2 linked regions of the Rhodobium gokarnense genome follow. The protein of the gene in region 2 interacts with the protein of the main gene of each other region in a pairwise test. Links are inferred from orthologs where the notes say so. Each region holds a gene or a part of one and is shown on either strand. Other genes may lie near its edges.

Region 1 (4,372 bases), on a different replicon or contig from region 2:
ACGACGACCGTCCCCTTCTCGCCCTTCAGCTCGCTGAGCGAATGGGTCTTGCCGTCAATTCCGGGCAGCGTGAAGTCCGGAGCGGGTATCCCGAGTTCCGGCGGCGGGGGCGTTGCAGCCATGAAAACCTCCATCGGTGCGATTGCATTGGATCGCTGCCCAAGAAACCAGTTTTGCCAGTCATTTTCCATGGCCGTTGGCCAGCGCCCGACATCTTCTGCGCCGCTAGCGGACTTGTGATGGAACAAGCCGCGAACGCCGATCTCGCCTTTACTTTTTCGTCATGCCAGAATGCGAACCGATTCGCTTGCCTGCGAAATCCCCCTTTAACGCCTGGGAAGACCCGCTGGAAATGGCCAAATCCGAAGACCTTTTTGCCAAGCTCGAGGAGAGCGTCGCCGACCTGAAGGCGCAGAACCGTCCGGCAAAGCGCAAAGCCGCTGCGGACCGCCCCGCGCCGTCGCGGCCGGCCGCGCGCACCCCCGCAAGGAGCACGGGCGACAGCGGCGAGACCGGCTATTCCGCCGCCGACATTGAGGTCCTGGAAGGCCTTGAGCCGGTGCGCCGGCGACCGGGCATGTATATCGGCGGCACCGATTCCAAGGCCATGCACCACCTCTTTGCCGAGGTCATCGACAACTCCATGGACGAGGCGGTCGCTGGCCATGCGAGCTGGATCGAGGTCGAACTCGACGCCGAAGGGGCGCTGACGGTCAGTGACAACGGCCGCGGCATCCCGGTCGACCCGCACCCCAAATTCACCGACAAGTCGGCCCTGGAAGTGATCATGACGACACTCCATGCCGGCGGCAAATTCGATTCCAAGGTCTACGAGACCTCCGGCGGCCTGCACGGCGTCGGCGTCTCCGTCGTCAACGCCCTGTCCGAAAAGCTTGAAGTCGAGGTCGCCCGCGGCCGCCGGCTCTATCGCCAGTGTTTTTCCCGCGGCATTCCGGTCGGCGGCCTGGAGGAACTCGGCGAGGTCATGAACCGGCGCGGCACCCGCGTGCGCTTCGTGCCCGACACGGAGATCTTCGGCGCCAACTGCAAGTTCCAGCCGGCCACCCTCTTCCGCATGGCCCGCTCCAAGGCCTATCTCTTCGGCGGCGTGGAAATCCGCTGGTCCTGCGCGGCCAACTGGCTGGAAGGCGCCAATGCGCCGCCGGCCTCGGCCACCTTCCATTTTCCCGGCGGCCTCAAGGACTTTCTCGCCGAGAGCCTCAACGGCGAGCGCAAGGTCGTCGACGACATCTTCGCCGGCAAGACCGACCGCCCCGGCGGCCACGGTTCGGTGGAATGGGCCGCCGCCTGGTTCGCCGGCGACGGCTTCACCCGCTCCTATTGCAACACCATCCCGACGCCGGAGGGCGGCACCCACGAGACCGGCCTCCGCAACGCCCTCCTGAAGGGGCTGAGGTCCTATGCCGAACTGGTCGGCAACAAGAAGGGCGGCATCATCACCGGCGATGACGTGCTGACCTCTGCCGGCGCCATGCTTTCCGTCTTCATCCGCGAGCCGGAATTCGTCGGCCAGACCAAGGACAGGCTGGCGACGACGGAAGCGAGCCGGATCGTCGAAAACGCCGTCCGCGACGCCTTCGACCACTGGCTCGCCGCATCGCCCAACCAGGCCAACCGGCTGCTGGAATGGGTCGTCGACCGGGCCGAGGAGCGGCTGAAGCGGCGCCAGGAAAAGGAAGTCAACCGCAAGTCCGCGGTGCGCAAGCTGCGGCTTCCGGGCAAGCTCGCCGACTGCTCCAGCGGCCAGGCCGCCGGCAGCGAGATCTTCATCGTGGAGGGCGATTCGGCCGGCGGCTCGGCCAAGCAGGCGCGCAATCGCGCCACCCAGGCCGTCCTCCCCCTGCGCGGCAAGATCCTCAACGTCGCCAGCGCCGGGCGCGAAAAGCTCGCCCAGAACCAGCAGCTCGCCGACCTCGTCCAGGCGCTCGGCTGCGGCACCAGGGGCCAGTACCGCGAGAGCGACCTGCGCTACGAGAAGGTCATCATCATGACGGACGCCGACGTCGACGGCGCCCATATCGCCTCGCTGCTGATCACCTTCTTCTACCGCGAGATGACGGACCTCATCCGCGAGGGCCATCTCTATCTGGCCGTGCCGCCGCTCTACCGCCTGTCCCAGGGCGGCAAGACGCTCTATGCCCGCGACGACGCCCACAAGGACGAACTGCTCGCCAAGGAGTTCAACGGCCGCGGCAAGGTCGATATCGGCCGCTTCAAGGGCCTCGGCGAGATGCTGCCGGCGCAGCTCAAGGAAACCACCATGGCGCCCGACAAGCGCACGGTCCTGCGCGTCGACATCGTCGAAGACGACGACGGCCTGACGCGAACGACGGTCGACCGGCTGATGGGCACCAAGCCCGAGGCCCGGTTCCGCTTCATCCAGGACAACGCCGAATTCGCCACCGACCTCGATATCTGACGTCGGCGGCGCCCGTCACGGCGCTTTCGCTTTTTCCCCGTTTCGGCTAAACCGGCGGCGCCCCTCGCGGCAATGTCCGGCGCGCCTTGCGCCGCCCTACCCGGAGCGACGTCCTTGGCATCCCTTTTCGGCAATCTGCGCGAACGCTTCCGCGGCCCGCCGCCGGCCGCCAAGGCGGAGCATTTCGTCGTCATCCCGGAGCTGAAGATCGCCTTCGGCCGGGTGCCCAAGGCCGCAAATTCGTCGATCAAGGCAGCGCTCGCCCGCCATGTCGCCCACGACCCGAACGGGCCGGTGAAGCCGACGCGCGACCAGTTCTGGGCCGAATGCACGGATGGCCGCACGGCGATGGTGACGCCGGCCGAGGCCGCCACGCTGTCCGGCTATTTCATCTTCACCTTCACCCGCAATCCGTTCGACCGGCTGGTGAGCTGCTACAACAACAAGATCGTCGTCTCGAAAGAGCTGCCGGCGAGTTTTGCCCGCCTCGATTTCGACAAGGACATGTCCTTTGATGCCTTCGCGCAAAAGGTCGCGACCATCGACGACGGCCACGCCGACATCCATTTCCAGTCCCAGGCCGCAATGCTGACCCATGACGGCGATATCGTGCCGGGCTTCATCGGGCGCTTCGAAAATCTTGCCGACGACTGGCACGACCTCGATGCCGCGCTTTTCGACCATTGCGGCATCCGCCTCGGCCGGCTGGAAAAACGCAACTACCGGCGCGGCGGCGCCGACGACCTTGCCGGCTACTACACGTCGATCGAAACGGTCGCCCTGGTGCGCCAGCGCTATGCCGACGACTTCCGCCTGTTCTATCCCGATGCCGATGCGCCGGGCAGCGCCTGACGACGGGACCGGCCCTTAGCCAAGGACTGACATGCTGTTCAACACCCTTTCCCGCTCCATCCGGCTCCTTCTGACGCCGATCCGCGAACGGCACTTCATCGTCCTGCCGGAAAGGAAGCTGGTCTATGCCCGGGTGCCGAAGGCCGCCAATTCCTCAATCAAATACACCCTTGCCGAACATCTCGACTGGAAGCGTCAGCGCCGCAGCGACGGTATCGGACCCAACAACGACCTCTTCTGGCTCGACGGCCGCTCCCAGGGCGCCGACCTTCTCGGCGCGGACAGCATCGTTGCGCGCCATGCGGACTGCTTCATGTTCACCTATGTCCGCAACCCGTTCGACCGGGTGGTGAGCTGCTACAACAACAAGATCCGCATCAAGGACGAGATCCAGCCGAGCTTTGCCCGGCTCGGCTTTTCCCTCGGCATGGACTTTGCCGCCTTCGTGGAAAAGGTCGCCGAGATCGGCGACGACAGGGCCGACAACCATTTCCGCGGCCAGATGGACATCCTCTCCCATCGCGGCCGCTACCTGCCCGCATTCACCGGCCGCTGCGAGGACCCGGACGACTGGCCGAAGCTGCAGCAACGGCTGCGCGACGAGATCGGCTTTGAGATCGGCCCGCTGCAGACCCGCCACGTCAAGCGCCAGGGCCGCGACGACCTCGTCGACTACTATGCCGATCCCGCCCTGGTGCGGATGGTCCGGGACCGCTACCCGGCCGATTTCGAACACCTTTACGCCGATGCGGCCGACCTGCCGGCAGCGCTGAAGCAACTGAACGCCGCCGGCTGAGGGCCACGGCGCCGCCGGGAGAAGGACCGGCCGCCGGCGCATTCATCGAACCGTGATGCGCACCGGCGCCGGATCGCGTAGGCTTGCGAAAACCTCACGGGCGCCAGAACCGTCCGCGAACGCCATGGAGGCCACGCCATGACCGCCACCCGCATCACGAATATTGTCGCCGGCGCCGCCCTTGCCGCCATCCTCTGGTCGGTGCCCGCATCCGCCGACGAGGTCTCCGACGCGATCGCCGGCATCGACCCGGCGATCACCCATATGCGCATTTTCGGCGAGTG
Region 2 (5,837 bases):
TTTCGATGACAGCACCGAAGGCTGAACGGAGATTTGCGGGCCGCCCGGCGGCGCCCGGCTTTGGCCTCGGGCCGGCCGTCCGCCTTGAAAGCGGGCCGGTGGACGCTGTCGGTGAGGCCGCAAGCCCTGAGGAGGAGCGAGGCAGGTTCGACGCGGCGCTGGCCGCATCCGCCGAACAGCTCAGCCTGCTTTCCGACGACGCCGACGTGCTCGGCGCCGAGATCCTGGAATTCCAGCTCGCCCTCATCGAGGACGACGAGTTGATCGACCCGGTCTGCGAGGCAATCGCGGACGGTGCGACGGCTGCCGCCGCCTGGCGCGCACGCCTCGACGAAGAGATCGCCGACTACCGCGCCGCGGAAGACGACTACATGGCCGCGCGGGCCTCGGACCTCTCCGACCTTCGCGACAGGGTGCTCGCCAACATGAACGGCGGTATCGAGGCGGCCGACCTGCCCGATGGGGCCGTCATCGTCGCCGAGGACCTCACCCCGTCGACCTTCTTGAGCCTCGACTGGAAGCGGCTTTCCGGCGCCGTGCTCCTTGCCGGCTCGTCGACCAGCCATGCGGCGATCCTGGCCCGCTCGCGCGGCGTGCCGATGGTCGTCGACCTCGGCGACGCCGATATCGATGAGGGCGATCTCCTTGCCGTCGACGCGGCAACGGGCGCTGTGATCGCGGCGCCGACGCCGGGCACCCTTGCCGACTTCAACGCCCGCCGCACGGCCGACGAGGAGCTCAATGCAAGGGCCGCCGAACGGATGGCCCGGCCCGCACGGACCGGCGATGGCGTGCCGATACGGGTGCTCGTCAACGTCAACGAGATCACCGAGATCGATCGCCTGTCGCCGCAGATCTGCGACGGCGTCGGGCTGACCCGCACCGAGTTCCTGTTCTCCGAAGGGGCGCCGTCGGAACAGCGGCAATACGAGGTCTACCGGCGCCTCGTCGCCTGGGCCGAGGGGCGCCCCGTCGCCATCCGCACCTTGGATGCCGGCGGCGACAAGCCGCTGCCGGGCATCACGGTCGACGGCGAAAGCAATCCCTTCCTCGGCGTGCGCGGCGTCCGCCTGTCCCTCAAGCATCGCGAGGTGTTCGTGAGCCAGCTAAGGGCGCTCGCGCGGGCCGCCTCCCTCGGGCCGCTGAAGGTGATGGTGCCGATGGTGAGCGTTCCTGAGGAACTGACGACCGTGCGCCAGCTCCTGCGCGAGGCCGTTGCCGCGCTCCATGCCGAAGGCGTCACGGCCCGCGAGCCGGCGCTCGGCATGATGGTCGAGGTGCCGGCGGCGGCGCTGACGGCGGAGGACTTCGCTGCCGATTTCTACTCCATCGGCTCCAACGACCTCATCCAGTACACCATGGCCGTCGCCCGCGACGCCGCCGGCCTTGGCCATCTGACCGCGGGAGACAATCCGGCCGTGATGGAGCTGATCCGGCGCACCGTTGCCGCCGGCCGTGCCCGCGGTGTCGAGGTCAGCCTGTGCGGCGACATGGCCTCGAAGCCGGAACACGTCGCGCCGCTCCTTGCCGCCGGGCTGACGACGTTCTCCGTCGCGCCGACCGCCGTCGGACGGATCAAGCTGGCGATCTCCGAGGCGCGGGCGCCGGGACGGGAGGCAAGGGCCGGATGACGACGGATCCGCTGATCGCCTACAAGACCTTCCTGCGCGATGCCATCGAGACCCGGCCGTCGGGGACGCGGCGCAAGCTCGCCATGGCCTTCGGCACCCATCCGAGCTTCATTTCCCAGATCACCAATCCGGCCCTGAAGGTGCCGCTGCCGGCCCAGCACATCCCGACCCTGTTCCAGGTCTGCCACCTGACGCCGGAAGAGCAGGACGCCTTCCTGGATCTCTACAAGCGCGCCCATCCGGCCCAGGCGACCTCGATCGAGGAACTCGCCGAGAACGAGAAGAACGTCGTGAAGATCCTGCTGCCGCAATTCGACGACCCGGCCGTCAGGGCCGATGTCATCCAGGCCATCAGGGACTTTGCCGACAACGTGATCCGTCTCGCCGACGGCATCGCGAAACGCAAATAGGGAGATCCGAAATGAAGAAGCTGATCAACAATGTCGACGACGTCCTGACGGAAAGCCTTGCCGGCTTCGGCCGTGCCCATGCCGATCTCGTCGACATTTCCACCGACCCCAAGCTCGTGACCCGCAAGGGCGGCGGAAAAAAGGGCAAGGTGGCGCTGATCTCCGGCGGCGGCTCCGGCCACGAGCCGATGCATGCCGGCTTCGTCGGCATGGGCATGTTGGACGCGGCCTGTCCGGGCGAGGTCTTCACCTCGCCGACGCCGGACCAGATGCTGGCCGCGGCGGAGGCCGTCGACGGCGGCGCCGGGATCCTTTGGATCGTCAAGAACTACGCCGGCGATGTCATGAATTTCGAGATGGCCGGCGAGATGTATGACGGGCCGACGGAAACGGTGCTGACCAATGACGACGTCGCCGTCGAAAGCTCGCTCCATTCGCAGGGCCGGCGCGGGGTCGCCGCCACCGTCATTGTCGAAAAGATCGTCGGCGCGGCGGCCGAACGGGGCGACGATCTGGCGGCCTGCAAGGCCCTCGGCGACCGGGTCAACGCGGCGTCCGGCACCATGGGCATCGCGCTCACTTCCTGCACGGTGCCCGCCGCGGGATCGCCGACCTTCGAGATCGGTGAAAGCGAGATGGAACTCGGCGTCGGCATCCATGGCGAGCCGGGCCGCAAGCGCGTCGACTTGATGAAAGCGGACGAGATCGCCGAGGCGTTGATCCAGGCCATCTGCGAGTCCATCGCGCCGTCCGGCGACGACGACCTGCTGCTCCTCGTCAACGGCATGGGCGGCACGCCGCTCATGGAGCTTTACCTCCTCTACAATTCGGCGATGAACGTCGCCGGGGAGAGGGGGCTGAAGATCGCCCGCTCGCTCGTCGGCAACTACTGCACCTCGCTGGAGATGGCCGGCGCCTCGATCACGCTGACCAAGCTCGACACGGAGATGGCGGAGCTCTGGGACGCACCGGTGCACACGGCGGCGCTGCGCTGGAAGGCGTGAGCGCGCTGTCCGCGTTCGCGCGGCGAAGGCCATAGCGGCAGGCGGCCCCCGGATTGTCGGGGGTGCGCGGTTCCGGCACGGGTCTGGTCAAGGGGATGTCACCGGAGCATGGTGTCGTCTCCGCGGCGGCAGCGCGCCGTCGTCACCCTTTTCGAGGAGGAATAGTCATGAAATCCGTCATTCTCGCCGTCTGCCTTGGCCTTGCCGCCGGCAGCGCCCAGGCCTTCGAGCTGACCAGCCCCGATTTCGACGACGGCGGCACGCTCGCCGACGAATTCGTCTTCGACGGTTTCGGCTGCACCGGGTCCAACATGTCGCCTGCGCTCTCCTGGAGCGATGCGCCCGAGGGCACCAAGAGCTTTGCCCTGATGGTCCACGACCCGGACGCGCCGACCGGCGGCGCCGGCTTCTGGCACTGGGTCGTGCTCGACATCCCGGCCGGGACCACCGAACTGGCGAAGGACGCCGGCGAAAAGGGCGGTGCCAAGCTGCCGGAGGGTGCGCGCGCTATCGCCAACGACTACGGCTTTGCCGGCTGGGGCGGCCCGTGCCCGCCTGAGGGCGACGACGCCCATCGCTACAACATCACCCTTTATGCCCTGCCGGTGGAAAAGCTCGAGGTGCCGGAGGGCGCGTCGACGGCTGTCACCGGTTTCATGATCAACGGCCAGACGATCGGCAAGGCAACGCTGCAGGGCAAGTACGGGCGCTGAGACGCCAAGGGGGCAGGTGATGCATCCGCCCCGGTGCTCTGCTGGCTTTGACCGCTAGGTCGCGAAGGCCGCGGGCCGCCCGAACGGGGCGCCCGCGGCCTTTTCGTTTCCGGAGCGCTCAGAAAAAACTCCGAAGCCTTTGTCGAGGCGCCGTTTTTCCGGCAGGATCGGCCGTCGCCAGGGCCCGGGAGAGGGCAGGGGCGCGCCGCCGCAAGTCTGTCCGCGTCCCTCACGGGCGAATAAAAAACGGCATAAACTAAAAAAAACGGTTTTTTTGAATGTCAGCTTATGGCACAACTGTCGGTAACGCTTGCAACGAAACAGCGGGCCGACAATGACGAAGAACGTGGTCACCATCCTCGACACCGGGGAGACATATGGCTGCGCCGGGGAGGAAAACCTGTTGGATGCCATGGTCCGGCTCGGCCGGAAGGGCATTCCGTCGGGCTGCCACGGCGGCGGCTGCGGTGTATGCAAGATACATATCGTTGACGGCGCCTGGCGCGGCAAGGCGATGAGCCGCGAGCATGTCAGCAGGGAGGAGGAGGCGCACGGTATCGTGCTCGCCTGCCGGGCCTATCCGGCCTCCGACGTCACGCTGAAGGTGCTTGGAAAAATGAAAAAGGCCGTGTGCCGGGAACGGAAATACGGTCTCGTATAAGAACACGTCTAATTGGAGGAGACGCAAAGATGGGTGTGATGCGAATTGGCCATATCAACCTTCGGGTGCTCGATATGGACGCGGCCCTCGACCACTACGAAAACACCATGGGCCTGTCGGTGACCGACCGGGACGCCGACGGCAACGTCTACCTCAAATGCTGGGACGAGTGGGACAAGTACTCCGTGATCCTGACCGAGGCCGACAGCGCGGGCATGAACTCCATCGCCTTCAAGGTGGAAAAGGACGCCGACCTCGACGCGTTGAAGAAGCGCATCACCGATTACGGCATCGACGTCACCGACATGGCGCCCGGCGAGATGAACGGCTGCGGCCGCGCCATCCGTTTCAACCTGCCGAGCGGCCACGACATGCGGCTCTACGCGGAAAAGGAATTCCTCGGCAAGGCGGTCGGCACGCTCAATCCCGAACCCTGGCCGGACGAAGGCAAGGGCGTCAAGGCGCACTGGCTCGACCATGCCCTGCTGATGTGCGAACTCGACCCGGAAAGGGGCGTCAACAAGGTCGCCGAAAACACCAAGTTCATGAAGGAAGTCCTCGACTTCCACCTCGGCGAGCAGGTGCTCGTCGGCCCCGACGGCGACATCCAGGCCGCGACCTGGATGTTCCGCACCTCCACGCCCCATGACATCGCCTTCGTCGGCGGCCCTGAGATGGGCCTCCACCACGTCGCCTTCTTCCTCGACGAATGGAACGACGTGTTGAAGGCGGCCGACATCATGGCCAAGCGCAAGGTGAAGATGGACGTCACCCCGCAGCGTCACGGCATCACCCGCGGCTACACGATCTATTTCTTCGACCCGTCCGGCAACCGCAACGAGACCTTCGCCGGCCTCGGCTATCTGGCCCAGCCGGACATGCCGCCGATCACCTGGACCGAAGAGAATTTGTGGCGCGGCATCTTCTACCACACCGGCGAGGAAGCGGGAGCGTTTACCACCGTCTACACCTGATCCCGAAGGGCATTCCGGCCTTCGTTTCCCGACCAGCAACTTGCGGACCGCCGGGCGTTTTCTAACAGGCGCCCGGCGTTTTTTCCTTGTTGTCGCAGCGCCCTAGCTGAACTTCCGGAACAGCCGCGTCTTGTCGAAGAGGTCTTCCAGGGCGTCCATGCGTTCCCGCGTGGTCTGCCAGGTGGCGGCCTGGATTTCGGCGATGATGGTCTCCACGACGACCAGGAGCGAGGCGGCGGAGTCCCAGGCGGACGGCACCTCGATGCGGCAGTTGAAGCGGTGCGCGACGTGCTTGCCGACCGGCGAGCCCCACTGGTCGGTGATCAGGATCATCTCCGCGCCCTTTTCCCCGGCGAGCTCGGCGAGTTTCAGGAGCTCGTTTTCGTAGCGGCGGATGTCGAAGAGGAGGAGCACGTCGCCGGCCTCCATGTCCATCAGATGGTG

The links. Proteins that work in one complex are often made in the same cells at the same time.
Region 1: the proteins of dhaK (region 2) and parE interact in binary tests that used the Escherichia coli proteins (3 or more experiments, as listed by UniProt). The link is inferred for Rhodobium gokarnense from one-to-one orthologs.

The regions. Positions count from the first base shown.
Region 1 is NZ_JAOQNS010000004.1:258,063-262,434, reverse strand. Bases 1-2,896 are described here. They hold parE (DNA topoisomerase IV subunit B), read left to right. Parts: upstream 1-352; coding sequence 353-2,440; downstream 2,441-2,896. Other genes in these bases: M2319_RS08825 (sulfotransferase family protein), read left to right, coding at 2,555-2,896; M2319_RS08835 (thioredoxin family protein), read right to left, coding at 1-122. Outside these bases: more of M2319_RS08825, read left to right, coding at 2,897-3,292; M2319_RS08820 (sulfotransferase family protein), read left to right, coding at 3,324-4,088; M2319_RS08815 (hypothetical protein), read left to right, coding at 4,227-4,372. UniProt on the Escherichia coli protein: Topoisomerase IV is essential for chromosome segregation; it is the principal protein responsible for decatenating newly replicated chromosomes. It relaxes supercoiled DNA.
Region 2 is NZ_JAOQNS010000011.1:167,378-173,214, forward strand. Bases 1,165-4,048 are described here. They hold dhaK (dihydroxyacetone kinase subunit DhaK), read left to right. Parts: upstream 1,165-2,052; coding sequence 2,053-3,045; downstream 3,046-4,048. Other genes in these bases: ptsP (phosphoenolpyruvate--protein phosphotransferase), read left to right, coding at 1,165-1,631; M2319_RS18040 (hypothetical protein), read left to right, coding at 1,628-2,041; M2319_RS18050 (YbhB/YbcL family Raf kinase inhibitor-like protein), read left to right, coding at 3,213-3,758. In the rest of the region: M2319_RS18030 (HPr family phosphocarrier protein), read left to right, coding at 1-25; more of ptsP, read left to right, coding at 6-1,164; M2319_RS18055 (2Fe-2S iron-sulfur cluster-binding protein), read left to right, coding at 4,093-4,419; M2319_RS18060 (catechol 2,3-dioxygenase), read left to right, coding at 4,449-5,393; M2319_RS18065 (MurR/RpiR family transcriptional regulator), read right to left, coding at 5,496-5,837. UniProt on the Escherichia coli protein: Dihydroxyacetone binding subunit of the dihydroxyacetone kinase, which is responsible for the phosphoenolpyruvate (PEP)-dependent phosphorylation of dihydroxyacetone via a phosphoryl group transfer from DhaL-ATP.